2 regions of the Anoxynatronum sibiricum genome follow, and region 2 is predicted to be linked to the other one. Evidence: a T-box and tRNA genes for the amino acid it is inferred to sense, from the RefSeq annotation. Region 2 holds a T-box; the other holds one or more tRNA genes.

Region 1 (18,871 bases), on a different contig from region 2:
TTCTGCCTGCTGGTGTTCATGGCAGTGGCAGCTCCCTGGCTTGCCACCCATTCACCTTATCGTTCGACCGGCCCTGCTTTGTCTCCTCCCAGCCAGGATCACTGGATGGGAACAGATCAACTGGGCCTTGACCTATGGGCCATGATTCTCTACGGAGCACGCACCAGCCTGCTCATCGGCATGGGAACTGCCTTATTCGCAGGGCTGGGTGGCGGCATAGCCGGAATCATTGCCGGCTGGTACGGCGGTTGGATAGACCGGTTGCTGATGAGGCTGGTGGACATCCTCATGGCCATTCCCCGGTTGCCTGCCATGATTGTGCTGGCCGCTTTCTTTGGCGCTGGCATGAAACAAATGGTGCTGGTCTTGTCACTTTTTTCATGGGCGGCACCGGCCCGTACCCTGAAGGGTACCACCCTGAGTCTTAAAGAACAGCCTTATATTCGCATGGCAGCCCATCATGGCGCCGGATTATTGCACATGCTGGGGCGGCATTTGATTCCTGAAATGATGCCGTTGCTGCTGATCAGCATGATCCGTCTTTCAGGACGAGCCATTGTGGCAGAGGCATCCCTGGCCTTTTTGGGGCTGGGAGATCCAACTTCCCGCAGCTGGGGACTGATCATCAACCACGCTGTCAATTTCACGGGAATCTATCTCACCCCATACTGGCAATGGTGGCTCTTTTACCCCTGGCTCTTTATCACCCTTCTGGTTACCAGCCTGGCACTGGTGGGGTGTGATCTGGAAACCCTGGCAGACCCACGAATGCGCTCCAGGTGACAGAATCTTTGGCACCTCAGAATCAGAAATAAATCATATGCAAAAGCAAACCAGAGGTGCAATCAGATGAACAACGAATGGAGGAAACACAATGAACACAGAACAGCAAAAAGCCAGTCAATCCTTCTGGAACAGTCGGGCACATCATTTTGACCAAAAAACAGCGGAACGTTCAGCAGAACGGGAAGCGTTGGTGAGCCGTTTGGAAGCAGGGGGATTGATCAGCAGTGAAAGTCAGGTGCTGGACATTGGCTGTGGACCCGGCACTTATGCAGTGCCATTGGCAGAACGCACCCGGTGGGTTACAGCGCTGGATGTTTCTTCTCAGATGCTTGGGTTTTGCAAAGAACGGGCAGTATTGGCAGGCGTTAAGAATCTCACATTGCTGGAAATGGACTGGCGTGAAACAAACCTGGAAACTCACCAATGGGAAGGTGCCTTTGATTTGGCGATGGCATCCATGTCTCCAGGTGTTCACAATATGGAAACCCTGGATAAATTCATGAAAGCCAGTCGCAAAGCCTGCTATCTCAGTGCCTTCGTCAGAAGGAATGACAGTCTGGGAGATGCACTGCACCGGCATCTTCAAGTGGATTCAAGACCATACGACGGGTTTCCTGCCCCCTATACCAATAAAATTGACTATACAGATCATGTGCTTCAGCAGCAGGGATATTCTTTTTCCCGAAACCATTTTGACCGCCGGTGGGAGCAGTCCATGAGTTTGGAGGAAGCCATTGATCATTACACCAAAAGATTGCTGATGAGCCACTCGTTAACAAAAGAGCAGCACAAGAGCATCGCTGATTTTCTGCAAACACAGGCAGTTGATAATGTAGTGACAGAAATAACCGATGCGACGGTAGGTGAGCTTTTCTGGATAAAAGGCTAATAGAATGGCTGAAGCTACAAATGCCTTACAAGAGATCAATCGCTACCAGCTATCGTTCATAAACACACCTGAACGCCACATGGGACTGATTCTCATGTGGCGTCAGCATCTGACTTTTTAATTGTTTAGTGGATAAAATGATCAAAACATATGCACGGGCCGTAAAAGATGTGTAGATCTGTTCTGGTTCGTAGCAAGCCTCATTACCAGTTGAAGCGATGAATGGCTTTTTGCATATCTTCAGCCATCTGTGCAAGGGACTCACTGGCGTTGGCAATCTCATCCATTGAGGATGCCTGTTCTTCCACGGTAGCCGAAACCTCCTCTGTAACTGCAGCATTTTGCTGAGAAGAAGAGGAGAGGCTTTGTATGATATCAATGATCTGGTTCTTTTTGGCCTCCATTTCCTGACTGGCCTTGGAGATGGTCGCAATACGCGCTTCACTAACAGCGATGGCATCCCGTATTCCTTCGAACTTGGCATCTGTCATTTCAACGCTTTCAGCCTGAGATGTGATGGCTGTGCCAACTTCGTCCATGGTGGTCACTGCCTGTTCGGTTTTCTCAGATAGTTCCTGAATAATTCGTGCAATTTCTTCGGTGAATCGGTTTGATTGTTCTGCCAGCTTTCGAATTTCATCAGCAACCACTGCAAATCCTCTACCGGCTTCACCAGCTCGGGCAGCTTCAATGGCTGCGTTGAGGGCTAAAAGATTGGTCTGTTCGGCAATGTTCTTAATCATACCACTTGCAACGGCAATTTTCTCAGCGCTGGAGTTAGTGGCATGAATCATGGTTCCCACTTCATGGGATGAACTTTTGACCACCCGGGTCTTCTGGTTCAAGTCACCTAACAACATGACACCTTCATCTTTCAACTGTGACACTGCCTGAATGGCATTTTGCAAATCAGACACATGTTTCTGTTCTGCTTCAATCAATCGCCCTAACTCCTGAATATGCCCAGCACCCTTTTCGGTATCTTTGGCTTGGGAACTGGATCCCGAAGCGATTTCTTCGGTGGATTTGGCCACCTCAGTTACAGAAATGACGGTTTGCTCAGTGGTGGCTGTCAACTCTTCAGAAGAAGCTGCCACTTGTTCGGCGTGGTGGGCAATATCATTGACAAGAGCAACAAAATTGTGTTGCATGCGTGACAAAGCTTGGGCAATTATGCCAATTTCATCTTTACGACGGCTGTCTGACTCAATCTGATCAGCTGGGTGTAGCGCTAGCTGATAATTTGAGAAACGATCGATAATAGCGGACAGCCGAATGATCGGTCTGGTGATGGATCGACTAATCAATGCTGTTGCAACTATGGAGATGAGGAGAACAATCAGGCTGAGAAGCAGGATATCACGGCGAAGTGCCTGCATGGCCATGGTCACTTCGCTATGTGGGATGGTTAAGAGCAGTGTCCAGCCCGTTTGTGGAATTTCGGTGAAAAAACCGTAATGACTACCATCAGAGTTACTAAAAGAGAATTGGCCGTGGCTATTGTTGAGAATCAGCTCGCTTTGCTGGGCCAGGTCTGTATCATTATCCTGGCTCAAGGGCTGATTCATTAGTCGTTGGAGATCAGCAGAAGCAATAAAGTTGCCGTTGGCATCCAGTAAATGAGCTTCACCCATGAGGCCAACCTCCAGATTGCGAACAATGTCCTGAAGCACATCAAGCCCCATATCGCCGGTGACCACACCCATGAATTGGCCGCGATCATTATAAAAAGGAGCGGTGGCGGTAATGAAAGTGTAGTCAAGTACTTCATCATAATAGGGTTCGGTCCATACCACCTGATCTTTAAGTCCTTTGGCCATGGTGTACCAGTCTTGGTTAGGGTAGTCATAATCCTCAGTGGCGTACTCTTCGGTGTAGACCAATTGATGATCATCCTTGTAAACATAAGGGCCAAAATAACGGATTTCTGGGTCGTACTGAAAAGGCTCAAACCATACGCCGGCACCCAAAGCAGCCTCATTTATCATGGAAGTGCCTGACAGGAGTGTTTCGTACTGGGCAGCAGTCATGATGACTCCAGCGGCTTCAACAGTTTTGGACAAACTGAGCACCACATTATTGTGGGCAGTAAGGTAGTTTTCAATTTCATGACTGGTGGCCTCCATTTGATGCTCCAGTCGTTCCTGAATTTCCTGTTCCACAATATTTCCAGAAACCCGATAGGTGACCAGGCCAAAGGTGGCGCTGACTAAAAGCATAAGAACTCCGAAGAATAAAATTAGTTTACCGGTGAGGCCATTTGTAAAATGATTCATATAGAAGATCCCTCCTCGCATTGAAAGACGTTATTTGATCATTCGTCAGGATTATACCCTATAAAGGGGCGCTGATTCATCGAGGTGTTGTAAATTGTTCGCAAAATATAAACAGCACACGGGTAGCCAAATGCGTGTGCTGCTTACATAATTCATTGATGTGATAGATAGTCTGTGCGTTTTTTCATGGTTTGCAATTAACCAAACTCATCGTAAAATATTTTCTCTTGAGGAATCTTTTTCTTTTTCAGTTCAATCACAGCTGACTCAATCATGACGGGGCTGCCACACATATAGGCTTCCTGGTTAATACCTTCTTCAATATATGATTGAATCGAATCGGTGACACGACCCCGGTCACCTTCCCATCCAGAATCTTCCGGTTCCCGGGAGAGGACAGGGCGAAAACAAAAATTGGGAATGCTTTTTTCAAATGCTTCCATTTCCTCCGCGCATACCAGATCTTTCTGGGTACGGGCTCCAAAGAAGAAAGTGGCTTTCCGCTGAATCTCTTCATCCTTCATTTGATACAGAATACTGCGAATGGGGGCAATTCCCGTACCGATGGCCACCAGGATAATCTCAGAATCTGAATCCCGGAGATAGAAGTCGCCGAAAGGACCGTTGAAGGAAACCTCGTCTCCCTCAGAAAGATGTTGGTGAACATAAGTGGTTACCAGACCTTCCTCCACATATCCAATGATCAGCTCAATGGCATTTTTTTCCTGAGCAGAGGAAGCGATGGAATATGCCCGGTACACCGATTCTGGATTTCCGGGATAAGGAGGAGCCAGCAACTGAACGTACTGGCCGGCCCTAAAATCAATTTCCTGCCCGTCGGTGATTTTAAAACGCAGCAGCTTAATGGTTTTCGTTTCATCTTTGATGTATTCAACCACAGCCTCATACTTGCGGGCGTTTAAGAGGTCATCGGGAATACTCAGCTTCATATCCTGTTTGACCTTAACCTGACAGGAAAGGCGCATGTGATCGGCCAGTTCATCTTTGGTGAAAAAGGGTGTTTCAGTGGGAAGGACAGGACCGCCGCCTTCCAGAATTTTGCAGGTGCAAAGGCCGCAGGTGCCTTTGCCGCCGCAGGCAGAGGGAAGAAACATCTCCTGCTCGTTCAGGGTGGAAAGCAGCGAACTGCCACCGTCCACCACCAGTTCCTTATCGTTATTAATGACAATTTTGCACTCACCATAGTTGGCGATATACAGATTGGCGAGGGTTAGCACCAATGCCAGGGATCCTGATATGCCGGTGATAATGAGAACTGTTTGGATAATTTCTGCCACAGGAATCCCTCCTTTACTGTACGTTGACGATGCCTGAGAATCCAATGAAAGCCAGTGCCATCAATCCGGTTATGATCAGTGTAATCCCTGCGCCTTCCAAGCCTTTTGGAATGGGGGCGTTTTTAATTTTTTGGCGAATTCCCGCCAGGGCCACAATGGCCAGCGTCCAGCCAAGACCAGAGCCAATACCGAAAGCAGCTGACTGTATCAAGGTGTACTCGCGGATAATCATGAACAGTGATACTCCCAAAATAGCACAATTGACCGTAATCAGCGGTAGAAAAATTCCCAGAGAATAGTACAGCGTCGGCACATAGCGTTCCACAATCATTTCCACCAGCTGCACAAAAGCGGCAATGAGAATGATGAACACAATAAATCGCAGGTATTCCAGACCAAAAGGCACCAGAATATAGTGGTAGATCAGATAATTAATGATGGAGGTGCCGGTCAGCACAAACGTGACGGCCTGCCCCAGTCCCCAGGCAGTTTTAATTTCCCTGGAAACTGCAATGAACGAGCACATACCTAAAAAATTGGCCAGGATCATGTTATTGGTAAAAATGGAAGCCATAAAAATAACAAATGGATTGATATTACCCATTATTGTCCACCTCCTGCCGCCGGTGCTTTACCGTCCTTGGTTGGTATATAGGTGTTGGCCACCCATATGAGAATACCCAACATGAAGAAAGCACCCGGGGGCATAATCATAAATACCCAGTTGACCCAGTTTTCCCCCAGCACATTGATGCCAAAAAGAGAACCAAAGCCAAGTAATTCTCTGAAAAAAGCGATGGTCAGCAACACCAGGCTGTAACCGGCACCAGAGGCAATGCCGTCGATGAAGCTGTCCAGCGGGGGATTGTTCTGAGCATAGACTTCACAACGTCCCATAATAATACAATTGGTGATAATCAAGCCCACATAAGGGCCCAGTGCTTCGCTCATTGCCGGGAAATAGGCTTTCAGAACAATGTCAACAATGATCACATAGGCTGAAATAATAAGCGTTTGAACCATCATGCGGATGTGTTTGGGCGTGTACTTTCGTAAAATGGACACAGTCAGGCTTGAGAGGGAGGTGACGAAAATTAAGCCGATCCCCATGACCAAAGAGTTCATCAGCAGATTGGTCACTGCCAATGCGGAACAGATTCCCAAAATCTGACGGAAAACCGGATTATCTTTCAAAAGTCCCAAGGTGAAAATGTGCTTGATTTTTTTAATCATTGGCAAGCGCCTCCCGGGTTTCTGACATAAAGACAGCCATATTATCGTTGAAAATACGCCTCACTGCATTTGAAGTACCAGTGGCACCAGAAATGGCATCCACCTGCCCATCAGGATTGGGGCGGTAAACCAAGAATTCGCTGCCCGCTTCAGGATCAATCTCAATATTCCGAAACTGTTCCTTAAAAGAAAGCTCGTCGATGCGGCCTCCCAAACCGGGTGTTTCAGAATGGGAAAGAAAATCAATGCCCAGTACTGTTTCAAAATCAGGACTCAAGGCAACAATACCCTGCAACTCGCCCCAAACAGCGCCTCCAACAATGGGAACGATATAGGCAAAAACTTCCCCTTCATCATCCAGCCCTTCATAAATGATTTCGCCATTGACATCAATCTCACGTACATGCTGTTCGTAGAGCGAGTTGATGGCGGATGCTTCCCAGGTATTGGGAAGCAAATCCAACACATACAAAAATGAAGTTTGCTCCGACAATCGCTCGTTTAACCGGATTCTGTCTACGGTGATGGCGTTGATACTGGCCAGAATGGTGGTATAAATCAAGGTGAGTACCACCATGAACAGAATCGGTTTTACCGTAAACTTCTTCATGAGGTCACCTGCTTTCTTTGTTTTTTCAGATACTTAACCCCTTCATCCATAATGGGTACAAAGGTGTTCATAATAAGAATGGCAAAAGAAGCGCCCTCCACGAAAATACCAAAATAACGAATCAGGACGGTGATCATACCGATGAGAATACCGTATACCCACTTGGCTGGAACTGTTTTGGGAGCGGTGGTGGGTTCAGTGACGAAGTAAATACACAGAAAAATGAAAGCGCCTGTGAACATGCCGTACAGTGGATGAGGGATGCCGGCAACGCCTGCCAGATTTAAGATGTAGGTGAAACTCATAAAGCCAATCATGGGAGCTGCCATCAGTTTCCAGTCAGCGGCTTTTTTCAACACTAAATAAGCGCCTCCCAGTAATAGAAGCACAACACTGGTTTCGCCCATGGATCCAAAAGTGTATCCCCAGATCACTTGAGAGAAGGGAAGTGCTTCACCGGCACGGGCCATGGCCAGCGGTGTGGCTTGAGTGAGGGTATCCAGAGGAGGTGCCATATAGCGTACAAAGCCTCCGGGAAAACCCGTGAATACCTCGCTCCATGAAGCAGTCAAAAACTCGGGGAAAGAAATGAAGATGAAAGTTCGACCAACAATGGCCGGATTAAACACATTTCGTCCAAAACCGCCGAAAACTTCCTTTGCAAAAAGAACACCAAAAACAATGCCTACGACGGCTACCCAAAAAGGGGTCGCCACCGGCAACGACAGTGTGAAGAGAACAGAAGTCACTAATACTGCCTCTGACACTTTTGCATTTCTTTTTTTGGCAAATATGTACTCAGTAGCGATTCCTGCTGCGGTGACCACTGCCAACAGCACCAGCAGGCGCAAGCCAAAAAGATAAACAGCTCCCAACCCCACTGGAATCAGACTAATGAGTACTTTCCGCATAATCGGCTGGCGTTGAAAAAAACCGGATGACTTGTTTTGTGCAACCATATGCATGACCTCCAATGAATGTAAATGAGAAATAGTTCTTCTGAGAAACTGAAAAAGGCTTCGATTGGCAAACCTTTTCAATAATTACCCGGAAGCCGAGTCAGCAAACAAAGATTAGAAAATCTGAATATGAAATTTGATTTAAAATTCCAGAAGAGCCATTCCTAATAGAATATTTTCTAAACATCATAAATTGACTTCTTGTTAGGAAGGCTGTAGAATGTATGGGCATTAGATAAAACAAGCAAACGAAATCAAAGGAATGTGAACTGGTGATGACTAATGAACGAAGATATTATCCGGGCATATGGCTTTCTTTAGCAGTGGCATTCCCCGCGTGGATTTTAGGGAAACAGTTTAGCCTTGTGGGAGGGCCTGTTTTTGCGATTTTAGGCGGGGTGTTGATGTCGGTGGTAGTGACAAATAAGCAACATTACGCTCTGGGGTTCTCCTTTGTCTCAAAACGAATGTTGCAGAGTGCGGTCATGTTACTAGGGTTTCAGCTTAATCTGGCGAGTATTTTCCAGGTGGGGCAAGCTTCTATTCTACTCATTTTCACCACCATCGGTACAGCGTTGATCACAGCCTTTATAGGCTATCATCTATTTCATACCGGTTCAAATGAAAGTATACTCATTGGTGTGGGTACTGCCATTTGTGGAGGATCAGCCATTGCAGCCACTGCTCCTGTGATTGGAGCCAGCGATGAGGAAATTGCATCGGCTGTGTCCACTATCTTTCTTTACAATATTGCAGCCGTTCTGATCTTTCCCCCTTTGGGAAGATTGATGCAGATGACAGACGCATCTTTTGGACTATGGGCAGGAACGGCCATCAATGATACTTCTTCTGTGGTGGCGGCAGGACAGATTTGGAGCGAAAATGCACTTAAATCAGCCACGGTGGTAAAACTGGTGCGCACTCTGGCTATTTTGCCAGTGACGTTGGTGCTTGGGTTTCGACAATCGAAACGAAAAGAGGCTGGTAAGCACGTGAAGTTCAGTAAGATATTTCCCTGGTTCATCATGGGGTTTTTGACAGCAGCTCTCATGGTGACTCTTGGAATAGTGCCAGATCGCCTGCAGCTTCAACTGATCAATCTGGGAAAGTTTTTAATCATCATGGCGATGGCGGCCATCGGACTGGGCATAAATGTCACCGAGATATACCGCAGTGGCAAAAAACCATTAACGCTGGGGCTTTTCTGCTGGGGGGCTGTGACGATGATGTCGCTATTGATGCAGTGGTTGTTGCAAATATAGTAGCAGGAGGTTTTGATATATAGCAGGATGATCTTTTGAGGTGGTGAAAAACGTCAATTTCATGATTGGAAATAGGTACCGAAAAGTTGAGTGACATACGTAATGTATATACAAGAGGTGCCTGAGATATTTGCCAATAGCATAGCAGGAGGCTGCCTTTTTGCTTCGAATATGACGTGAATTGGAGTGAAGACAAATGGTCATCTGCCACCAACTTCAACAAACCCTGAGTCACACAGGACCAAATGAAATGGTTGAAAGTGCATTGAACATACTATCGGGCGGTGGCGACAAATTACGAATCCTGGTGGCGGAGGATCATCTCCTAAACCAGATGTTAATGAAACGTATTTTTGAAAAAATGCACATTGATTGTGACTTTGCCAATGATGGGCAGGAAGCCGTGGAAGCTTGCCATAAAAACAATTATGATTTGGTTTTTATGGATATCACCATGCCGTTACGGGATGGTTATGAAGCGACAAAAATGATACGTGGTACTAACCAACGACAGCCATATATTGTCGCATTGACGGCCAATGCAACCAATGAAGATAAGCAGAAGTGTTTTGAAGCAGGCATGAATGAATTTATGCCAAAACCCATATCACTTGAAAAAATTCACATGATGATGGGAAAAATGGCAAAAATCAAAATGGACAAAATGTATGGCGGTTGAATAGCGCATGCATACACCCGTTTCAAAACTAATGAATCAGATTGAAGTAGGCGATAAAAAAAGCAGATGGATTTCGAATCCTGATGATCACCAGGGTTCGAAGTCCATTTGCTTTTTAATTTCACACAATTTGTGTGAAGCGCGATTTACAAGATTCTCTGAAGTGTCAAAAACATTTGCCATACCCGCCATCCTTCGATACAATATAATTCTGATGTTGCCTCGAAAACAGGAGTCATGATAAACGAATGATTAAAACGGGTGCTGTAATTTTTTGCTGGCCGGAACTTGGCCAAAGGCACTGAGGCGACATTTGAAGACCAATTTCAAGAACAAGGAAGTGCATGGATGCATAGCATTAAGTTTAAAATGCTGTTGTTGATGCTGTGTTCGCTGATACTTATATCTGCAACAGCGGTACTGGTATTGGGAAGAGTGGGCAGTGACACGGTGATCAGAGAATCTGAGTCAGTAGTGCGGCATTTAGCTGAAGAGGGGGCTGCAAGAATCTCTTTGGAGATCGCACATTATTTTGAAACGCTCACATTACTGGCTAATCTTGAAGAGGTTCAGAGCATGAAAGTGGAGCGACAAATGGCAGTTCTATCACCCAAGGTAGCAGCTACAAAGTTTCAGTCACTGGCAGTGGTGGAAGCAGATGGATTAGCTCACTATACAGATGGGACCAGGCTGTCAGCTGCCCACCGGCCCTATGTTCAACAGGCGCTGGCAGGTAAAGCTGCCTTATCAGATTTAACCTACAGTCCCAGCACGGGTCAGCCGGTACTGCTGTTGGTTGTGCCCATTGAAACTGTTGACGGAAATCCTGCGGCATTAATGGGACAGCTGGATGGTCATCTCTTGAATGACATGACCCAGGCGGTTATATATGGAGATCGGGGCGTCGCTTATATCATCAATCGAAAAAGTGTCTTTCAGGCCTACCCCCACAATCCCCAAGTGGCGTTTAAAAAAATGAACCTGCAGCAGATCGCAGCTGATTTTCCATCATTAAGCTCTTTTGCTGCTTTTGCGGAAAACGCACTGAGCAATGGCACAGGCGTTGGAACATATACGTCTTCACAAGCAGAGATGTACATGGGCTATGATGCGATTTCTGGAACCGACTGGGTACTTTTCAGCGGATTGGCAGATGACGCCGTTTTTTCAATACTGACAATGTATCGAAACCGCCTCTATCCACCCTTGATTGCGATTCTTTTGATCAGTTTTCTGGGGACTTTATGGTTAGCTGAGCGATTTACAGAGCCAGTGATTCAACTTGAAAGTCTGTTCACACGTGCAGCATCCGGAGATCTAACGGTGAGGGCACAGCCTCGTGGAAAAGATGAGATCAGCCGTGCCGGCCACAGTTTCAACCATATGATGAAGCGCATTAACCAATTGACGTATTATGACTCAGTCACGGGACTGCCCAACAGCCGGGTCATGGAAGATGTCTTTGAAGAGCTTCTAAAGACGACTGATTCTGATCAAACTGTAGTTGATGAAGAGAATATAGATCAGCACACTTTAAAAGCAGCACTCTGGGTGATAGAAGCAGGAAATCTTCATCGGGTGAATGAACAGTTTGGATATCATCAGGGAAACCAAGTCTTCAAGGCAGCAGCGCAGCGGCTTAAAAATCTTTTGACAGATCAGATGACGGTCTATCGGGGTGCCAGTAACGATTTGCTGGTATTATGTTCTGATTATGAAACGGATCAGGAAATGCTGAAAAAGCTTGCTGATACGATTCTCCAGATGGATGAACCATACATGGCCGGAGAAGAACGAATCACCCTGGTGTTTCGGGCTGGTGTGGCTCTTTATCCTGAAAATGGAAGCAACCTTGAAGAACTGTTGAAGAACGCTGGATTTGCAAAGAACTTAGTGCGGCAACAGCCATTGAAACAGGTCATTTTCTTTGATGAAGATATTCGTCACCGTGAACTGGCTGTTCGGCGAATGGAAGAAGACCTGGCCCTTGCGTTGGAGCAAAACCAGCTGCATTTGGTATACCAGCCCATTTATCACCTCGAAACTGGAAGAGTTCGCGGCGCAGAAGCGTTATTGCGCTGGCACCATCCTCAGCAAGGCTACATATCACCCGAGATATTTATTCCTGTCGCTGAACGAACGGGTCTCATAGATACCATTGGCCAGTGGGTGTTGAGAGAAGCTTTTCAACAGACAGCTGAATGGAAGTCAAGTGGTATGGAGAATATGAGAATGTCGGTCAACCTATCAGCGCGTCAGTTTGAATCTCCGCGATTTATCGGTATGGTGCGGCAATTGGCAGAAGAGAATTATGAAATGCCTTCAAAAATTGAGCTTGAGTTAACAGAAAGCACAGTGATTCATCAAGTGGAAGAAAGTGTTGAAAAACTAAAAGAGCTGCGCCATATGGGCTTTAGAATAGCCATCGATGATTTCGGCACAGGTTATTCATCCCTCAGTTATCTGGTGCGATTACCCGTGGATACGCTGAAAATCGATCGTTCTTTTATTATGAACATGGAAGACAGTTCTCAGGCACGTTCAATTGTATCATCCATCATTGCCATGGGAAGATCGCTGCATCTTGAGCTTGTGGCAGAAGGAATTGAAACAGAACAACAACTGGCAATGCTGCGTCAGGAAAATTGTCAGATGGGGCAAGGCTTTTACTTTAGTTCGGCGATGACCGCAGATAAGTTCATACGGCTTGTCAGAAGTCAGATCCAGTTGAAAAGGCCATAGAACTTATGATTCAAGTGGCATAAAAAAAGTCGCCGGGAGGAAAAAACCCGGTGACTTTTCAATCGTTAAAATTTAAAGCGAGCAATTTGTTCCTGCATTTCTTCAGCCAGCTGTGAAAGGGTGTCACTTGACTCTGCAATCTCCGCCATAGCGGCTGTTTGCTCCTCCACAGAGGCAGAAGCTTCTTCAGTGCCGGCAGCGTTTTCTTCAGCAATTGCCGAGAGATTTTCAATCACGCCTATAATTTCATCTTTTTTCCGAGCCATTTGTTCTCCTGAACGGTTCAAATCGGCTATGGCAGTTTGCACTTCCTGAATGGACTGATCAATACCATCGAAACGGTCATTGGTATCATTCATGCGGAGAGCTTGTTTTTCAATGATTTCCCCAACGCGTTTCATGGTGGTGACGGCATGTTCCGTCTGACCGGTGAGTTCACTGATCACTGTGTCAATTTCGCCTGCAAACTGATTTGACTGCTCTGCCAGTTTTCGAATTTCATCTGCCACAACCGCGAAGCCTCTTCCAGCTTCGCCGGCCCTGGCAGACTCAATGGCTGCATTTAAAGCCAATAAATTCGTTTGTTCGGCGATGCTTTTTATCATTGAACTGGCTGACTGGATTTGATTGGCCTGCTCGTGGGTGCGCTGGATGACCTGACTCACATTGTCGGCGGAGCGACTGGTTTCGTCGGTTTGGCTGACCACTTCTTTAAGTGCCTGCATCCCCTCGTCCTTCAATTGTTGCATGGTACCAGCAGATTGATTGAGAGAGGCAATGTGCTTCAGATCTTGTTCAATAATGACTGCCAGCTCATTGACGCGCACTGCGCCTTTTTCGGTATCGCTGGCCTGCTCAGCCGCTCCATTGGCAATTTCTTCGATGGTGCGCGCGACTTCATGAGAAGCAGTCGTGGTCTGCTGGCTGGTGGCGGTTAGTTCTTCTGAAGAAGCGGCAACACTCTGGGCACTTTCGGTAATGCTTTTTATCAGCGACAGCAAGTTTTGCTGCATGGTTTCCAATGAGCGTGAAATAGTTCCAATCTCATCTTTTCGTTTGGCATATTTTTCCAGGTTGTCATCTGTATGAATGCTTAAATCGTAGCCGGCAAACCGGTCCAGCACCGTAGAAAGTCGAATTACCGGTTGGGCGATGGATCGGCCTGTAATAAAAGCAATCACAAAGCCGATAACAGCAAATAGAAGGGTGGCAATAAAAATGGTATAACGCAGCGCATTGAGGCCGGCAAGTGCCTCTGACTGATTGGCGGTATTGACAAGAATCCAGTCGGTGCCAGGAATGGGTGTGAAAGCAGCTGAAGAGTCTACCTGATTAAAGCGATAACTTCCAATCCCTGATTCTTCTGCCAGTATAAAATCACTGAAATCAGCCAATGGCTGATAAATGGGATTCTCTTTGACAGCCTCGCTGGGCGAAAACTGGTCCATCACAAAATCACGGTTGGGATGGGACATGACAACACCCTGGCGATTGACCACGTAGGCATACCCTTCATTTCCGTAACCCATTTGATTGGTCTGTTCGCTGAGAGCATTCCCGTCCTTTCTTCCAATCAGAACGCCTGCTACCCGACCATTGACTTCAATGGGGACGGCCAACATGAGCACGGCCGAATCAGTCACTCGACTGATGATGACATCAGAAATATTCTGCTCGCCTTCGAAAGCACGCTTCACATATGTTCGATCACCAAGTTCAGCAGTGTTATCTCCCAGTACATATGAAGCGACACCATTTGGAGTGACCACGGCCATATCCAAAAATCCCAGACGTTCCACATCGGGTCTTAATGAAGACTGTTGCTCTTCCCAGTTCATCGTGCGGGTTCTGGCCCGGTTGGCAATTTCCTGCAAGACTGCCAAGTCACTGCGCAGTTCAGTGGCGATCACCTGAGACTCTGACCTGACTTCCGACTGGAGTGCCTGTTCAAACTGTTCCATAACGGTGTTGGTGCTCAAATAGAGTGAAACCATACCCAAACATAAAACAAACGCTAAAATCAAACATCCCACAATGAGTGCAATTTTTCTTGCCAAACTCATAGTCACTCCCCCGATCCATTTTGTTATGATGCGCGTTGCTTAAATTGTTAAATATCTAACATCATAAAGCACGATCCCCTGGTGATCTGTGAAGGAACATAAAAATGTGGCAACGAAACAGCGTGCCAAATGATGACTGTTATATATGTCATTATATGTCCTTTTGCAGGGTAAAGCAAGAATTACAAGACGCAGTTCTATCTTTTGTCGAGTATTCATGAACATGTGCAGAAATATTCCATATTCGATGCTGCACTTTGTGTATTCTGTCCAAAATTTAAAAGATCATGATTGGGTTGCAGAACCATTTCAAAAAAACAAAGCAACCAGAAGTGGTCTGGCGAGACAGCACATATTTGGCAGAAGAGTCTTTACACCATCATCTTCATATGTTACAATAACATAGGCCGTGGGGAATTAACTCAGCTGGTAGAGTATCTCCTTGACGTGGAGGAAGCCGTGGGTTCGAGTCCCTCATTCCCCACCACTGCAAAAGCTCACTTCTAAGCATTCTGGAAGTGAGCTTTTGTGCGTTTTTGTTTATCAACTTGTCAATCAATGGCAAATGAATCACGACAAATAAAGCAGTTTCTGGCTTCGTTTTGTATCAATGAGATTGTGGGCGTAGGTGATGAAATCGGTCATACTTTCTCAGTACTCATATGTTATAATTTCATAAAGCAACTACTCCGAAAAGTAGCCCGGTATGATCCTGCGCGCATCGTAAGGGTCTATATTCTTGCAAAAAGGAGTCCATTATTATGAAAGATCATCGCACAGAAGCGTTCCAGATTCTAAGGGCCATTGATGGGAAACGCAGTTTTTCCATTGACAAATTGTTTGCCCTGATGAACCAGATTCAGGTGACAGGTTCCATCAGTGGTGCAGCAGCCAATTTATCTGTTTCCTATCGGTACGCCTGGGGGCTGATTCAGGATGCTGAAAATGCACTGGGGGTAGAACTGGTGATCAAACAGGTGGGAGGTGCAGAGGGAGGCGGTACCACCATTACTGAAAAAGGAAAGCGCCTGCTTTATCAATATGATCACTTAAAGCAGGAAATTGATGATCAGCTGACTGATTTGTTAACTTCAGTTGGAGATGATTTATCAGAATCCTACAATGAACAGCCTCAAAGAGTTGGCGATCATTTGCTGCTGATGGCGTCAACCATTAGCCCTGTTGAAGCAGGCCTGGTGGATATATTGGAACAGGCCTACTATTTGGAGACTGGCATGCTGGTACGCCATATTGCTGCCGGCAGCGGTAGAGCTCTCGACATTGCACGGAAGGGTCGAGTTGACCTGGTGTTGGTTCATGCCCCGGATCAGGAGCAACTATTTATGGAAGAAGAGTGGGGAATAGAGCGCCGCCATCTCATGAGTAATTCTTTCCAACTGGTAGGACCGAAGTCAGATCCTGCCCGGCTGTGTAATATTCGCAGTGAGGCAGGTATCACAGGACTTTTCCAGCAAATCGCACTGACCCAAAAACCTTTTGTAAGCAGGGGTGACCGATCAGGAACACATCTTCGCGAAATGAAAATCTGGGAGCTGGCAGGCGTAAAGCCAGTGGAACCCTGGTATATCAAGACGCCGACAGTGATGGGAAATGTGGAGGCACTGCAGCTGGCTACGGAAAAAAACGCCTACACACTTACTGATTCGGCAACCTACTGGCAGACACCTTGCCAGGAGTCCATGACTGTTTTTTCTGGAGAAACATTGAATGATGCGCTGTTGATGAATCATTATTTTCTAATTGTTGTCAATCCTGAACGATTCCCCAATGTGAATGTTCAGGACGCCCGATGTTTTGCCGATTGGCTGACCGAAGGTGCTGGACGAGCAATTATTGCAGGATTTGGAAATGAAGATGGGCAAAAATCTCTTTATTTAATACCTTGATTGCAGCGTGATGCATAATAACTCGAGACGGTATATTTCTAAATGCATAACGATGCAATTAGTTAATTGAAAAGAGAAACATCAACTAATCTATTCGAAATGCCGGCTTACTTGTTTAAAGGGAGGAAATGACGTAATTTAGCAGATCGGCGAAGCAATAAATTAGGTTGACAGACGTTTCACAGTGAACTATACTGAACCTGCAAGGTTTTTCTTGAATTTCGATATGCATTTAAAAACATATAGATAAAACGATGATGGTCATCGTTACCTCCGAGTCTGAATTTCTAAGGGCGTTGCCTATGAGATCAGACCATTGGGTACCACCGGAAACGGTGTTGCCTCCCCTTCAGAAAAGGAGAGCTGTTGCAAATGCAATGGATATAAGCGCCTTCTTTCGGGCGTTTTTTTATTGCTCGCATTAAGATAGGGCATGTTGGAATCCATCGGAAGGAGGTATCATCTAAAAAAATCTGCATGTTGATACATAGTCAATTAAGATGTTTCACAAGAAAGTAGTTAAAAATAATGACAGGAAGATTCTGAAAAAAATCAAGAGATACCATGATCAGTCAAGTGAAGCTTGCGATGAAGTTGATTGTGAGGTGTGCCATGTACAATGGAATTTTTCCGCATCAGGAGTTTGTTGAAGGCTGAACGAGTTCGTCCTTATTAAATACTTTGAAGAAAAAATCAGGGAATTAATACACCGGAGACATCACCAACATGAACATTTTTTTCTTGGATGATAGGTGAATGTGTCTTTGGAATTTAAGTGCGCGCAAGCTTCTGCAAAAAAGTTTAGACGCTTGTGAGAAGAAACTTAGCTGCCGAGGGCAGTCATTTGAAAGGAGCGATTATGATGACAGAAATGATGAATGGTAAATGCAGATGGATGACGTGGTTACTGGTAGTATTGCTGCTTTTTTCACCCTTAACAACATTTGCGCTGGACAAACAGGATTATGCGGTTGAAATCAGAGGTACAGGAGTGCCAGAGGTGCTTCAGCTTTCCATTGATGATTTAAAGGCAATGCCTGCTGAAGCCCAGATTAACGAAGCCTATGTGTATAACAGCCGGGCCGGCGAAAAAACAGCTGAAGTGAAGGGTGTCAGTCTGGCATACGTACTTACTGAGGCAGCTGGTGTGACGGCTGTGACAGGACTGGTTTCTTTCGCAGCTTCTGATGGTTATCCCATTGAACCACAACCCTTGGAGGATGTGTTGGACGAAGCACTTCAGTTCGTTCTGGCCTATGAGGTGGATGGTGTAATGGCTGATGAAGATGACAATCCAGCAACTCAGGAAATCACGGTGTATCGCAAACAGAAGGAAGAAGGGGAGTTTGGAACGGTTTTCAAGATGATTGAGCGCATTGATGTTGATGCTGCTTTAGCTGCTTCAGAGAATGAAGAAGCTAAAACATCAGAAGCAACTGAGGCTGCAGAAGAGGCAGAAGATGAAACGCCTGAAATGGAACTTGAAGAGAGCGGCGATGAGAGTCCTGCCATCAGTTTCACAGACATTACTCCAACATTTGCCTATGCGACAACGGCCATTGAAGGACTGGTGAACAAAGGAGTCGTTTCAGGTATGGGAGATGGGCGCTTTGCACCTGCCGAAAACTTGACACGGGCACAAATTGCCACCATCATGGTTAAAGCGTTGGGGCATGAAACCGCAGCTTACCGGGGCGGTTTTTCAGATGTGAAGGAAAGTGACTGGTTTGCGTCCCATGTACAGGCAGCTGTCGAAGCTGGGATTTTCAGCGGTTATCCAGATGGCACCTTCAAACCAGACCGGGTGATCAGCCGCCAGGAGCTGGCAGTTGTTACTGGCAAAGCAGCCGTTGAAACCGGTGTGGTGGAACAGCAGCGTATGGCTAAATTTGTCATGGAAAAGTCTGATTACGCAGATAAAGAGGCGGTGCCAGCCTGGGCAGCTCATCAAGTGGCCTGGTTGGAAGCTCAGGGAGTCTTTCGCGATTTTATAGGAGAAAGCTTTGAGCCTGTCAAAACAGTCAATAGGGCAGAAGCAGCCACGGTGATTTTTAAAACCCTCTATTAATCAACTAGTGTGAATCATTGGCAACAACACTCGGCATTCCTCTGTGATTGTCGGGTGTTGGACAATAAAAGTGAGGTGCCGTCATGAATCCCATGAAAA
Region 2 (13,275 bases):
CAATTTCCTGATACAATCGGCCATCTTTGATAATGAGCACGCGCTTGCTGCAGCTAGCGACGTATGCGTCGTAAGTAACCATCAAAATTGATGTGTTTTTTTGTATTGAGTATTGAAAATAGGTCCATCACATCTTTAGAGTTCTTGGAGTCAAGATTTCCTGTCGGTTCATCGGCAAGAAGTAATAAGGGATTTGCTACAACTGCTCTGGCAATTGCTGTGCGTTGTGCTTGTCCACCTGATATTTCAAAGGTGCTTTTGTTAAGCAACTTTTCAATTCCAAGAAGCTTCGAAACTGCATTTGTTCTTTTTTTTACCTCGACAACTGTTACACCCTCAAGTGTAAGGGGAAGCATAATAATTTCGCCCATGCTCTGTTACAGGAAGAAAATAGACTGGGGATTATTGATTTACAGTGAAAGTGCGTTATTCCACCAACCATAGAGAGGTTCTCTTGGAGGGTTATGTTGTAGAGGTTAACGATTAATGCCATTTTGAAGACGGTGCGGTCAAAGCCCGACTTTTTGCAACATTCTAAAACAGGACGTCAATCTCAGTTTTAAAGTGGAGGTGCTATGATGACTCGAAAGCAAAAATGGCTGATTGGCCTGACCTGCTTCATAGGATCGATTTTCATGGCTTGTGGTGATGGCGGGTCAATGACAGTTAAGGAAATAGATCTGCAACACCTGGTGACGCCAGCAGGTCTGATGGTCCAAAACAAGGAAGTTTATGAAATGGTCCAGGAAATAGGCAACAGTGGCCCTGGGGTAGCTTTTGATGACATGAGTCAGTTGGAGAACGAAGAACGACAGGAAGTTGAAGCCTTCTTTGGACAACTGCCAGGGCAAATGCTGGAGATTGAGGAAAGAACCGTTGAGATCAGGGATGAGGCGACCATTGAGGCCATCTTTGATGCGCTGAAGACAGCTTCTGGGGAATACGTGATTGACGACGAAGACATAACCAGTTGGCTTGAGAGTGACTTCTATTACGTCAGTGTGGCTTATGACGACGAAGTCATTAACCAGAAAGGCCATGCCATGGATTACCCAGAGCAGTTGCAGGAGGGGTATGTCTTTTATCTGTATGTGCTGGAGGATGACAGACTGTTTTTTCCGGATGGCAAGATGAATGGTGAAGGCGGACAGGGACTGGTGACAGTGCCTTTTGATTTTCAGTGGTTTGAAGGGTTGATCCATTAGCCGCTTCACTTTCAATGCAGCGGTTTTCCAACTGAAAAAAAGTGTAACAGATAGCTCCTCTATATCGTTTTCATAGCAAAAGGAGATGATCATATGAACATGAGAAGAGTCATTCAGTTACTGTGTGTAGGTGTCGTCATTTTTTTGTTGAATGGGCCGGTTTTTGCGTTGAACGAAGTGAAAGAAGCACCAAGTATTGAAACACAAGAATTGATACAGCCTCTGTTTACACACATCGTATTGTTTCAGAATAATTTTGATATCGCTTCAAACGGCCAGGTATCGGTTTCGTCTTATTTAACAGCAAGAAATGTTGACTCCCTCAGAATCAATATCAGCTTACAACGCTACAACAATAATAGGTGGACAACCATAAAATCATGGTCGAATACTGCGAATGGTACAAGTATGGGGCTCAGCGGGAGTCACTATGTTACAAAAGGGTACTCGTATCGAATGGTTTCAAATGGAATTGCTTATCGAAGTGGTTCACAGGTTGAAAGTGCGGCACATACAAGTTCATCAAAGTACTACTGATGTGTTGTGCGAACATGAGTGTGAGCCGTCATAATTCCTAAGAATCACATCCAAAAAATGAGAAAGGGGTTTAACAATGAACATTAGCAATGTGAGCTCAACCAATTATTACACTGGAGCTAAGGCTGCCTCCAATAATAACCTTCAAGACAAGTTCGAAGACTTGATCAATAACGAAACTGATATATATGTATCAGAAAAGTTTAAATTAGCAAAGAATAGTGATGTTGGTTCAAAAGTGTTCGATTTATCCAAACTTAATGGGAAGTTACAGAATACATTGCTGTCCAATGATGTAAAGATGTTTTATCAGGAAAGTACAGGGCAGACAATCTTCAGGACGTTCTTTAAAAAGCCCAACTCCAATGAACCGATGATAGTTGATGTATGTGTGCCAAATCATAAGTTTAGTGAGGGTATAGATGAAAAAACATTTAATGATACGATAGGCAAAGCTATTTTGCTTATGGATAGAGTAATTTCAATGCATACAGTTCTTGGAGAGGTGGTTGCTGATGCATATGGGTCTGAATTTAAGTATATACACCAGGCGAGAAAGTTAGACTTCTCAGGATATGTGGAGGCGATAGAAAACCGGATCAAGTCGATGGCCAATTATGATTTATACAAAGATAACCCTTTAAGCAGCGGCAAACATGTTTCGGAGGCAACGATTCAAGAACTGTTGAAAGAACTGGAAGACATCTTATTTGAGTTGAAAATAAAAATGTAAATGATCATCGGCTTTCAGCAAGTTGATCAACGGGTGTGACATTTTCAACTGAGGTATAAGCGGAACCTAACCAAACATCTTCGACTCAAAAATGTAGGTTGATATTAGGTTGATATAATGAATGCAAAAGAAAGAAAAGGAGATAGATGGTTAAAATCAAGTTATAAGAAGCATCTTGGCAGATGCCTGGTGTCACATTAGAGGTGTTTATCTGTCGGCGTTAACTGAATCTTCACTTCGATTTTGACTGGTTGAAACAGCAAAATGATGGATAGATGTGAGTTGACAATCCCATTCAGTAGGGTATAATGAACCAAAGAAAGTTAATCGATGCACAAAAGCGATGAAAAAGAGGAGTAGGCAGCGCAGCTCCCCAGAGAGAAAAGTCCCTGGCTGAAAGACTTTTTGGAACACTGGCTGTTGAAGGTAGCTTTGAAGCTTCCGGGTGGAAGCCTGCTTTGGCAGGTGCGTACATGTGGACGGTGCAGGCCGTTATCCTGATGAAGTGTCGGCACTTTGGTTGTTGTTTTGTTGCCGGAATTAAGGTGGTACCGCGAAGCCCTTTCGTCCTTAGAGATAGGAGAGAGGGTTTTTTTGATGGGAAAAAATCATTAATACGAAAGTTGATATTTGAAGGAGGAAATACAATGGCAAACCAGTTACCTAAAAACTATGACCCCAAGGATTTTGAGAAAAAAGTGTATCAGGACTGGCTGGAGAAAGGGTATTTTCGTGCAGAAGTGAATGAAAATAAAACCCCCTTCAGCATCATGCTGCCGCCCCCCAACATCACCGGTGCCTTGCACCTGGGCCATGCCCTGGACCAAACCATTCAGGATATCCTCATTCGCTACAAGCGTATGAGCGGGTTTGAAGCCCTGTGGATGCCGGGAACCGACCATGCCAGTATCGCCACAGAAGTGAAAGTGGTTGAAAAGGTGAAAGAGGAAAAGGGAATCAGCAAAAAAGAGCTGGGCCGGGAAAAATTCATGGAAGAAGCCTGGGCCTGGCGGGATACCTATGGCCGTCGCATTGTGGAGCAAATGCAGCAGCTGGGCAGCTCCTGTGACTGGGATCGTGAACGTTTCACCATGGATGAAGGCTGCAGCGCCGCTGTGACAGAGGTGTTTGTGCGTCTCTTTGAAAAAGGGCTGATTTACCGGGGGAACCGGATCATCAACTGGTGCCCGGACTGTAAAACTTCCCTTTCTGATGCAGAGGTGGAACATGAAGATAAAATGGGGAATTTCTGGCATGTGAAATATCCCATTAAAGGCGAAGACGGGTTCATCGAAATTGCCACTACACGCCCCGAAACCATTTTGGGAGATACAGCCGTGGCAGTGCATCCTGATGATGAACGGTACAAGCACCTTATTGGAAAAATCGCCATTCTGCCCGTTTTGAACCGGGAAATTCCCATTATTGCCGATACCTATGTGGACCCGGAGTTTGGCACCGGTGCGGTGAAAATCACCCCCTGTCATGACCCCAACGATTTCGAGGTGGGGGTGCGCCACGACCTGCCCCAAATTCGGGTGATGAATGACGATGCCTCCATCAACGAGCTGGGAGGCCCCTACGTGGGCATGGCTCGTTATGAATGCCGAAAAGCACTGGTAAAGGACCTGGAAGAGCTGGGACTGCTGGTGGAGGTGAAAGAACGGAACCACAGTGTGGGGCACTGCTACCGCTGCCATACGGCAGTGGAACCCCTCACCTCCGAACAATGGTTTGTGCGCATGGAACCCCTGGCAAAGCCAGCCATTGATGCCGTCAAAGACGGATCCATCAAATTTGTGCCGGAACGGTTTGACAAAACCTACTTCCACTGGCTGGAGAATATTCGGGACTGGTGCATTTCCCGGCAATTATGGTGGGGGCACCGGATTCCTGCCTACTACTGTGATGACTGCCAGGAAATCACTGTGGCCCGCCAGGCACCTGATGCCTGCTCGAAATGCAACAGCACCAACCTGCGGCAGGATGAAGATGCGCTGGATACATGGTTCAGCTCTGCCCTGTGGACCTTCTCCACCCTGGGATGGCCGGAGCAGACCCCTGAACTGAAATACTTCCATCCCACCGATGTACTGGTGACTGGCTACGACATCATCTTTTTCTGGGTGGTGCGCATGGTATTCTCCAGCCTGGAGTTTATGGAAGAAATTCCCTTTAAGCATGTGCTGATTCATGGACTGGTGCGGGATGCCCAGGGCCGAAAAATGAGTAAATCCCTGGGGAACGGGGTAGACCCCCTGCAGGTAATTGATGAGTTTGGTGCCGATGCCCTGCGCTACACCCTTATTCAGGGGAACAGCCCCGGCAGTGACATGCGGTTCAGCCAGGAAAAGCTGGAGGCTGCCCGTAATTTTGCCAACAAACTGTGGAACGCCACCCGTTTCGTTCTGATGAATTTGGAAGAAGAAGTACCGACAATGGAAACCCTGGCCGACAGCCTGGCACTGGAAGATGAATGGATTCTTTCCCGTCTGGAACGGACCCGCCAGGAGGTGACAGCCAATCTCGACAAATTTGAACTGGGGCTGGCTCTCCAGAAAATTTACGATTTCACATGGAACGAATATTGCGACTGGTACATTGAGATGACCAAAACCCGCCTCTACGGCGATAATGAAGACGCCCGAAAAACCGCCCAGGCGGTGCTGACAGAAGTGCTGAAAGGTATTCTGCGGCTCTTGCATCCTTTCATGCCCTTTATCACGGAAGAAATCTGGCAGACCCTGCCCAATACCATCGGCAGCGTGATGGTGGCGCCCTGGCCGAAAGCCATGGAAGAGGCACTGAAACCCCAGATGGAAACCCGCATGGAGCACCTGATGACGGCCATTCGCAACATCCGCAACATTCGGGCAGAAATGAATGTGCCCCACAGTGTGAAAGCGGCCCTGCAGGTGGTGGCTCAGACAGAAGAAAGCCGCCAGATCATCACCATGGGAACCCCCTACCTGAAAAGCCTGGCAGGCATTGCCGATGTCAGCTTCCTTGAGAAAGAGGAGGATGCTCCCAATCTGGCGGTTTCCACCATGATCCCCGGAGCCCAGCTGTACATTCCTCTGGCAGAGCTCATAGACCTTGACAAAGAAATTCAGCGGCTGGAAAAAGAAAAGGAAAAAGCCCTGGCAGAAATCAAGCGGGTGGAAGGCAAGCTGTCCAATGAAGGCTTTATGAAAAAGGCTCCAGAAAAGCTGGTGGAAGAAGAAAAGGCCAAGAAAGCCGGTTTTGAAGAGATGCTGGTGACCCTTGAGAAACGCATTGCAGAGCTGAAAATCTAAAGTAACAAGGAAACCAGGGATCTGGTGATGATGAATCGCACGAATCAATGATAAGAGGAGGCTGACGCCCCCATGAATTATGAAGAAGCGCTGACCTACATTCACAGTACCTACAAGTTCGGCAGCAAGCTGGGCCTCACCAATATCAAAGCCCTGCTGGCCAAGCTGGGCAACCCGGAAAAAAACCTGCCGGTAATTCATGTGGCCGGTACCAACGGGAAAGGTTCTGTCTGCTCCATGCTCCAGTCGGTACTCACTGCAGCGGGCTATAAAACAGGTTTATACACTTCGCCTTACATTCAACGTTTCAACGAGCGCATTCGCATCGACGAAACCATGATTCCCGATGAAGATCTGGCGGTCATGACTGCCGAAGTCAAAATCGCCGTGGAAGCCATGCTGGCCGAAGGCTGCACTCACCCCACCGAGTTCGAGGTGGTCACTGCCATCGGGTTTCTTTACTTCGCCCGGGAGGCGGTGGATGTGCTGGTGCTGGAAGTGGGGCTGGGTGGAACGGGAGACTCCACCAATGTGGTGGACCAGCCCCTGATTTCCGTGATTACTCCCGTGGATTATGATCATATGGAGTATCTGGGAGACACTTTGGCGGCCATTGCCGGAGAAAAGGCAGGTATCATCAAACCCGGCTGCCCGGTGGTGGTGGGCGGGCAAATGCCGGAAGCCATGGCCGTTATTGAAGCCAGGGCAGCGGCGTTGGAAGCGCCCCTGTTATCGGCCCTGTCTGACACAGTGACAGTTCACGAAAGTCGTCTGGAAGGGCAGCGGTTCTCTGCCATTCTGGGTGGGGTTGACTATCGAAATATCCAGGTGGCCTTACCGGGCTTACACCAGGTGGATAACTGCCTCATCGCTCTGCGCGTATTGCAGGAACTTCCCCGGCGGGGAAATTACACGATTTCCCAGGAAGCCCTCTACCAGGGACTGGCTTCGGTGAAATGGATGGGGCGGCTGGAAATTCTCCAGCATCACCCTCTGTTCATTATTGACGGAGCCCACAACCTGGCAGGTGCCCGGTCGTTGGCCGGCAGCATTGAACGGCTGCTGCCAGATCAGCCTGTCACCTTCCTCACCGGCATGATGGCCGACAAAGATGTGAAAGGATTCCTGGAAATCCTGTTGCCAAGAATTCGCCAGGTGGTGGTTACCCGGCCTGAGAATCCCAGGGCCATGGCAGCAGAAGAACTGGGAAGGATCATTGAGCAGCATCAGGGCAATGGAGGCATAACGGTTACCGTGGTGCCTGACCCCGAGGCTGCTGTTGACAAAGCCATTGAGCTGACACCTGAAAATGGCGTGGTGATTTGCGCCGGTTCCCTCTATTTGCTGGGAACTGTCAGGCAACGGGTATTGTCAGGGAGTGATGCGTGATGGATATACCGGTATCACCAGAAAGGCTGGTCAATGAATCAGAAAAAGCATTAAAGGCTCACCAGCTGGAACTAAGTAAGCTTTTAAAAGAAGCGGGGGCTGATCTGGTGGGTTTTGGCCAGGTGGCCCCCTGGCTTCCTGCTGATCTGACAGATTTACCCGTCGCCATTTCGGCGGCGGTGCATTTGTCAGGGCGGATCATTGAAGAAATCAGTGTGACCGCCGGCCCCACCCAAACCTATTTTCATCATTACCGATCGGTGAATACCCTGTTGGACCAAATGGCCCTGAAAGCCATGCTGCAGATTCAGCGATGGGGCTATGAGGCACTGGCCATTCCCGCATCCCAAAGCCTGAATGAAAAAGAACAGCGGTACCGCGGCCGCTTTCAGCACCGTCTGGCAGCCACTCGGGCGGGCTTGGGCTGGATTGGTAAAAACAGCTGTCTGGTGACACCAACCTATGGGCCCCGGGTGCGCCTGGTGACCATCCTCACCAACATGCCCCTGGCCACGGATGATCCGATGACAGAAAGCCGCTGCGGGGAGTGCCGCCGGTGTGCTGATGCCTGTCCGGCGGGGGCCTTGGCGGGTAACCTTCAATGGACGCCGGGACTGGAACGGGAAGCCCTGGTAGATCCTTCTCTGTGCAGCCATCATATGAAAAAAGCCTATCAGCATATTGGGCGGGGAGCTGTTTGCGGTATCTGTTTCCGCGTGTGCCCCTGGGGTAATGAATAGAGAAAGCCTTATTCAACAGACAGCAAAAGAAACAGTAACAGACAGCAACAGATCGCAGATTTAGGGGACCATCGATGCGAACAGTACCACAGTGCCCGCGGGGTTTATGGAATGCATCGAATCCTGAATGGTAGTTGCCGGAAAGGATGTTGAAATGATTGGACTAAGTGGTCGGTTCAGAAAAGACAATCAGAATACGGTTAACAAGGAGCAAAAGACACCGCGCAGAAAAAGTGGACTGCTGGTGCTGATCTCTCTTTTGATTCTGGGACTGGGAATCTCAGGGCTGTTCATGGCATGTTCAGATGCTTCTGACACCAGCAGTGGAGCAACGGGCAATCCGATGCCGCCACTGGTAACTGATGAAGGAACGGCAACACCTGTGGAAGGCACAAATGCAGGAGATGAAGATGTGTCAGAAGCGTCTGAAACGTCGCTGCCGGCGGACTCGGAAGAGGCAGCAGGTCAATCACTGCAACAGGTTCCCGTCTATGAGGCAGCAGACCCGGCTTCTGTTGAAGCAGACGAACTTGGGCAGATCATGGTGCTCATGTACCATCACATTCGTGAGCCAGAGGCGGAATGGTCCCGGACACCTGATCATTTTCGTAAAGACTTGAAAGTGCTCTATGAACAGGGCTTTCGACCCATTCGCCTCATTGATTATGCCCGGGGCCAGATTCATGTCCCAGCAGGCACAACACCGGTGGTCTTCACTTTTGACGACGGGAACGAGAATAATTTCAGAATGATTGAGGATGAAGCAGAAGAATGGATCATTGACCCTGACTGCGCTGTGGGAATTCTCATGGCCTTTCATGAAGAGCACCCTGAATTTCGACCCCATGCCACCTTCTTTATCAATGGCGGCACCCCTTTCGGACAGCCGGACTGGGTGGACTTTAAACTGAATTATCTGGTGACCAATGGCATGGATATTGGCAATCACACCGAAACTCATCTGCATCTGGGAGATGCTTCAGCAGAGCAGCTTCAGCAGGAGCTGGGGCGCATTCAGCAACTGATGAACCGGTATGTGGACGATTATCCGGTGAACACTTTTGCCCTTCCCTTTGGATCGAGGCCGTCCAGCGATTCAGTGGCTCCTTATGTGGAAAGGGGGACTTACCAAGAAGTGACCTACGTGAACGAAGCTGTGCTGGAGGTGGGCTGGGACCCCTATCATTCCCCTTATCACCGGGACTTTAATCCCCACAAAATACGCCGGGTAAGGGCCAGCGAAACCAAGGTGGATGGTGTGGGCATGTATGACTGGCTGGCATCTTTTGAATCTGGCAGTCGGCGCCGGTTTATCAGTGACGGCGACCCAAACACCATTGCCATTCCTGAGAGCAGGGCAGAGCTGCTGAGAGAAGATCTTGAAGGCTACGAAATACGGTTGTATGAAGCACCATAGATACAAGCTGAACATGGGTGAAATCAAAGTTCGTAGCTTTCATTATCACAGACCGGTTATCCGTTCTGCTCAGGTTGAAGGCAACTGGTTTTGGTCAGAGCAGCTGACTCCAAATTTTCAAGGCTGCTCTTAGCCAAATTTCCAGTCTTCATCGAATTTTGTCTACAGTCTGCACAGACCGGTTCGCCGGTCTGCTTTCGGTTGAGTATCCGAAAAAAGTGGATAGGAGGTGGCCCATGTTTTCCCAGGAGTTCCTCATAGTTCCGGCGGTAATTTTTTTTATCATCCTGATTTCCATTCAGTATGCTCTGAACCAGATTGTTCAGCTGTTAAAGGAAATCAAGAAATTGCTGGATAAGAACAAACATAATCAGAATCCTCCCATGCTGTAATGCCTGTATCCATTGACATGACTTTATTTTTCGAATAGAATGGATGGAATCAAAGCAATCAGAAATCTAAAAATCACCGGACTTGACTGATCACCGGATCAACTGAATAAAGGGGAGGTAGTTCAGGCATGAACATTGAAGAAAGAGTGTGGGAGGTCCTTTGTTCTGAAGAAGTTATTGAAACCCGTATCCGTGAACTAGGAGCAGCCATCACCCATGATTACGCTGGCAAAAATCTGTTTGTGGTGTCATTACTCCGGGGTAGCTTCATCTTTGCAGCTGACCTGGTGCGTCGTATTGATCTGAAACTGAAGGTTGATTTTATGACCAGTTCCAGCTATGAACATGGCGAAGAAACCACAGGTCAGGTGACCATTCTGAAAGATATCGAGGAAGATCTCACCGGGTTTGATGTGCTGGTAGTGGATGATATTGCAGATTCTGGCCTGACCATGAGTCATGTGATGAAGCATCTAAAGGGAAAGAACCCCAAAAGTGTGAGCTGCTGCGTGTTGCTGGACAAGCCCTCCAGAAGAAAAACAGAGCTGGTGCCCGACTACATTGGTTTTGCCATTCCTGACCGTTTCGTAGTGGGCTATGGGCTGAACTACGGGGATTATTATCGTAATGTGCCCTATGTGTTTGCGGTCACAGATGAAAAGCGCTGAAATAGAAAAGAAGCCAGTGAAACCATATGGCAAACGATGATTTGTTTGTTAAGGTGCATTTTTAACTGATTGATGATCAGTGACCATTAACGGGCAGAGAGCTAATGGAAGAAAGCTGCCACCGAAAGCAGGGGAAAGATGAACAAAGGGATGCGATGGTCTCAAGAAGTGGATAAGATGGTGGGGAAGCTGATTCAAACCCGCTGCGAGTTGCATGAAATACCGGAACTGGCTTTCCAGGAGTTGGAGACGGCAGATTATGTGGTACGCCGTCTGACAGAGCTGGGCATTGAGTGCCGTACCGGTATTGTGGGAACAGGTGTGGCTGGCTGGATACCAGGCAGTCACGGTCGTAAGACTTACTGTTTCCGGGCAGATATGGACGCTCTTGAAGTGGTGGAGCTGAATGAGGTTCCTTTCAAGTCAAAAAAGCAAGGGAAGATGCACGCCTGCGGTCACGACGGACACATGACGATTTTACTGGGATTGGCTGAAGTGCTTGTAAAAGGCGATTTTCGTCTGAGTGATAATGTGCTGCTTTTGTTTCAACCGGGGGAGGAAGGCACTGGAGGTGCTGAAAAAATTGTCAAATCCGGTCTGCTGGATGAGTACCGAGTGAATGAAATTTATGGGCTGCACTTGTTTCCTGGTATTGGACAGGGAAAACTGGGCGTACGCCCCGGGCCCATGATGGCCCAAAACAGCGAAATAGACATCGTCATCTGGGGAGAAAATGCCCATGGGGGAACGCCTCACATGGGTAATGACGCCCTTGTGGTGGCTTCGCAGTTGATGTTGGCCATTCAGACCATTATCAGCCGCAGCCTCAACCCGCTTGATCCGGCAGTCATTACCTTTGGGCGCATGAGCGGCGGTGAGGTTCGCAACATGATCGCGCGACAGGTGCGGTTGGAGGGCACGATTCGAACATTCCGTGAAGATACCTATGAAACATTGAAAAGCAGGCTGCTGGCAGTGGTGCGGGGAATGGAACTAACCTACCAGTGTCAGGTGGATGTGGATCTAAGGGAGATGTACCCGGCAGTCTACAACCCGTTAGAGATGGTGGAATCATTTCTGCAAGCCCAGGGAAAGGAACATGTGGAGTTGGTTGAACCAGTGATGCTGGCAGAAGACTTCGCTTTTTACCAACAAAAGTACCCAGGTCTTTTTTTCTTTCTCGGTACCCGAAACGAAGAAAAAGGGCTGATTCATTCCCTGCATCATGGTCGGTTTAATTTCGACGAGCAGGTGCTGGCCACAGGAGTGCAGGCGTATTTGAACATACTGATTCACAAAGCTGCCTTTGATGTGGTTTAAAATGCAACACTCGACGGTGCATAATTGAAAGGGAAGTGATGACAGCGTGAACAAGCTTAGAACCTTGCGGGTATTTGATGCCAACTTACTTTTTTTAATTGGCAGTTTGCTTTTCTTCACCATTGGGTTTACCGTTCAGCAACGGGAACTTTATACAGGGCTCATTATTACCCAGCTGGCAGTGGTGTTGCTGCCTCCCTTTTTATACCTTGAACTAAGACGGATGAACGTGCGGCAAATTCTCCGTCTGAATACCATCTCTGTGCGTCAGGCAGTTCTGGCGGCCCTCATTACCATTTTCATGTATCCGGCTGCTGTTACTGCCAACCTCTTCATGTTGAACTTGTTGAGCAGAATCGGAAACCTGGAAATTCCCCAGCTGCCTGCAGCCAGCAGCCCATTTGAATACCTGCGGCTTATGCTCATAGTTTCACTGTTGGCCGGCGTTTGCGAAGAAGTGTTTTTCAGGGGCTTTATCATGCGCGGCTATGAATCGCTGGGGCAAGGAAAAGCAGTGGTAATCACGGCGTTTCTCTTTGGCATTTTCCATTACAATATTTACAATTTAATGGGTGCCATCATGCTGGGACTGGTTTTTGGCATGTTGGTGAAGGTTACGGGTTCGTTATACGCGGGGATTGTCGGGCACATCGTGAACAACGGATTTGCAGTGACGCTGAGTTATGCCTTTACCCTGCTGGCTCAGTGGATGCCGACGGAGGAAATGCAGTTAGCTGAAGAGACAGTGAGCGATTCGCTGCTGGCCAGTCTGCTGTTTTTTGGGGTGCTGGCGATTCTGGGGATGGGTGTCAGTTGGTATTTATATCGAAAACTGGAGACCAGCTCATCGCCACAGCAAGCCATAAGCACATCTACGCCGCCCTCACTGGTGAGTGATGATTCTTCTGCTGCATCCTCGGTCACTTCAAATGACGAAGAAAAAGCAGCTGAATCGCGGCTTGGTGACGACCCACAGCCTGAGCAAGCCTCACAAAACTCAGAAAAACAGGTACTGGAAACAGGGAATGGAGAACCACTGCCGGATGGACAGCCGCCATTGGTTCAATGGTGGGAATTTTTTCCGCTGACAGGTGTTATTCCTCTTTTCATCCACATCTTACTGATTCAAATATCCATGATCCTGGGACGCTTCTAACAAGCGGCCCAGGCAATTGAAAACGATTGCAAAAAACGGTCCAAAATTCACCAAATCGGTTGACAACTGCCGAACAATCGTGTAACATGAATACTGGTGGGAATACTTGATATTTTCATTAATTAAGTTTTGGGAGGAATTTGAGAATGGAAAAAGGTACGGTTAAATGGTTCAACGCGGAGAAAGGTTATGGTTTCATCTCCAGAGAAAACGGTGAAGATGTTTTCGTACACTTCTCTGCCATCACGATGGATGGATTCAAAACCCTCGAAGAAGGACAGGAAGTCAGCTTTGAAATCGTTGATGGTGAAAAGGGTCCTCAGGCTACCAATGTTCAAAGAGCCTAAGGAGTTACTTAGAATCTGATTTCAAATAAACTCGGAACCGAACAGGCTGGAGTACCGGCCTGTTTTTTGTTGATT

The links. The T-box of region 2 lies ahead of AAIG11_RS17205 (valine--tRNA ligase). A T-box ahead of a tRNA ligase gene usually reads a tRNA of that ligase, here a tRNA-Val.
Region 1: it encodes a tRNA-Val, which carries the amino acid that the T-box ahead of AAIG11_RS17205 (valine--tRNA ligase) is inferred to sense. The anticodon was not compared.

What each region holds. Positions count from the first base shown of each region.
Region 1 covers NZ_JBCITM010000003.1:95,203-114,073, forward strand. The annotation lists gene AAIG11_RS04150 (ABC transporter permease) at 1-783, shown strand, start outside; gene AAIG11_RS04155 (class I SAM-dependent methyltransferase) at 875-1,675, shown strand; gene AAIG11_RS04160 (methyl-accepting chemotaxis protein) at 1,879-3,951, opposite strand; gene AAIG11_RS04165 (NADH:ubiquinone reductase (Na(+)-transporting) subunit F) at 4,149-5,249, opposite strand; gene AAIG11_RS04170 (NADH:ubiquinone reductase (Na(+)-transporting) subunit E) at 5,263-5,853, opposite strand; gene AAIG11_RS04175 (NADH:ubiquinone reductase (Na(+)-transporting) subunit D) at 5,853-6,482, opposite strand; gene AAIG11_RS04180 (RnfABCDGE type electron transport complex subunit G) at 6,475-7,092, opposite strand; gene AAIG11_RS04185 (RnfABCDGE type electron transport complex subunit D) at 7,089-8,051, opposite strand; gene AAIG11_RS04190 (YeiH family protein) at 8,327-9,313, shown strand; gene AAIG11_RS04195 (response regulator) at 9,564-9,992, shown strand; gene AAIG11_RS04200 (bifunctional diguanylate cyclase/phosphodiesterase) at 10,341-12,734, shown strand; gene AAIG11_RS04205 (methyl-accepting chemotaxis protein) at 12,800-14,797, opposite strand; tRNA gene AAIG11_RS04210 (tRNA-Val) at 15,209-15,284, shown strand; gene AAIG11_RS04215 (substrate-binding domain-containing protein) at 15,559-16,704, shown strand; molybdenum cofactor riboswitch at 16,964-17,081, shown strand; gene AAIG11_RS04220 (S-layer homology domain-containing protein) at 17,567-18,772, shown strand; gene AAIG11_RS04225 (two-component regulator propeller domain-containing protein) at 18,856-18,871, shown strand, end outside.
Region 2 covers NZ_JBCITM010000031.1:455-13,729, forward strand. The annotation lists gene AAIG11_RS17185 (ATP-binding cassette domain-containing protein) at 54-371, opposite strand; gene AAIG11_RS17190 (hypothetical protein) at 579-1,205, shown strand; gene AAIG11_RS17195 (hypothetical protein) at 1,299-1,742, shown strand; gene AAIG11_RS17200 (hypothetical protein) at 1,819-2,475, shown strand; T-box leader at 2,810-3,050, shown strand; gene AAIG11_RS17205 (valine--tRNA ligase) at 3,123-5,771, shown strand; gene AAIG11_RS17210 (bifunctional folylpolyglutamate synthase/dihydrofolate synthase) at 5,844-7,160, shown strand; gene AAIG11_RS17215 (4Fe-4S double cluster binding domain-containing protein) at 7,160-7,900, shown strand; gene AAIG11_RS17220 (polysaccharide deacetylase family protein) at 8,028-9,317, shown strand; gene AAIG11_RS17225 (hypothetical protein) at 9,554-9,709, shown strand; gene hpt (hypoxanthine phosphoribosyltransferase) at 9,844-10,377, shown strand; gene AAIG11_RS17235 (M20 metallopeptidase family protein) at 10,516-11,697, shown strand; gene AAIG11_RS17240 (CPBP family glutamic-type intramembrane protease) at 11,744-12,853, shown strand; gene AAIG11_RS17245 (cold-shock protein) at 13,000-13,200, shown strand.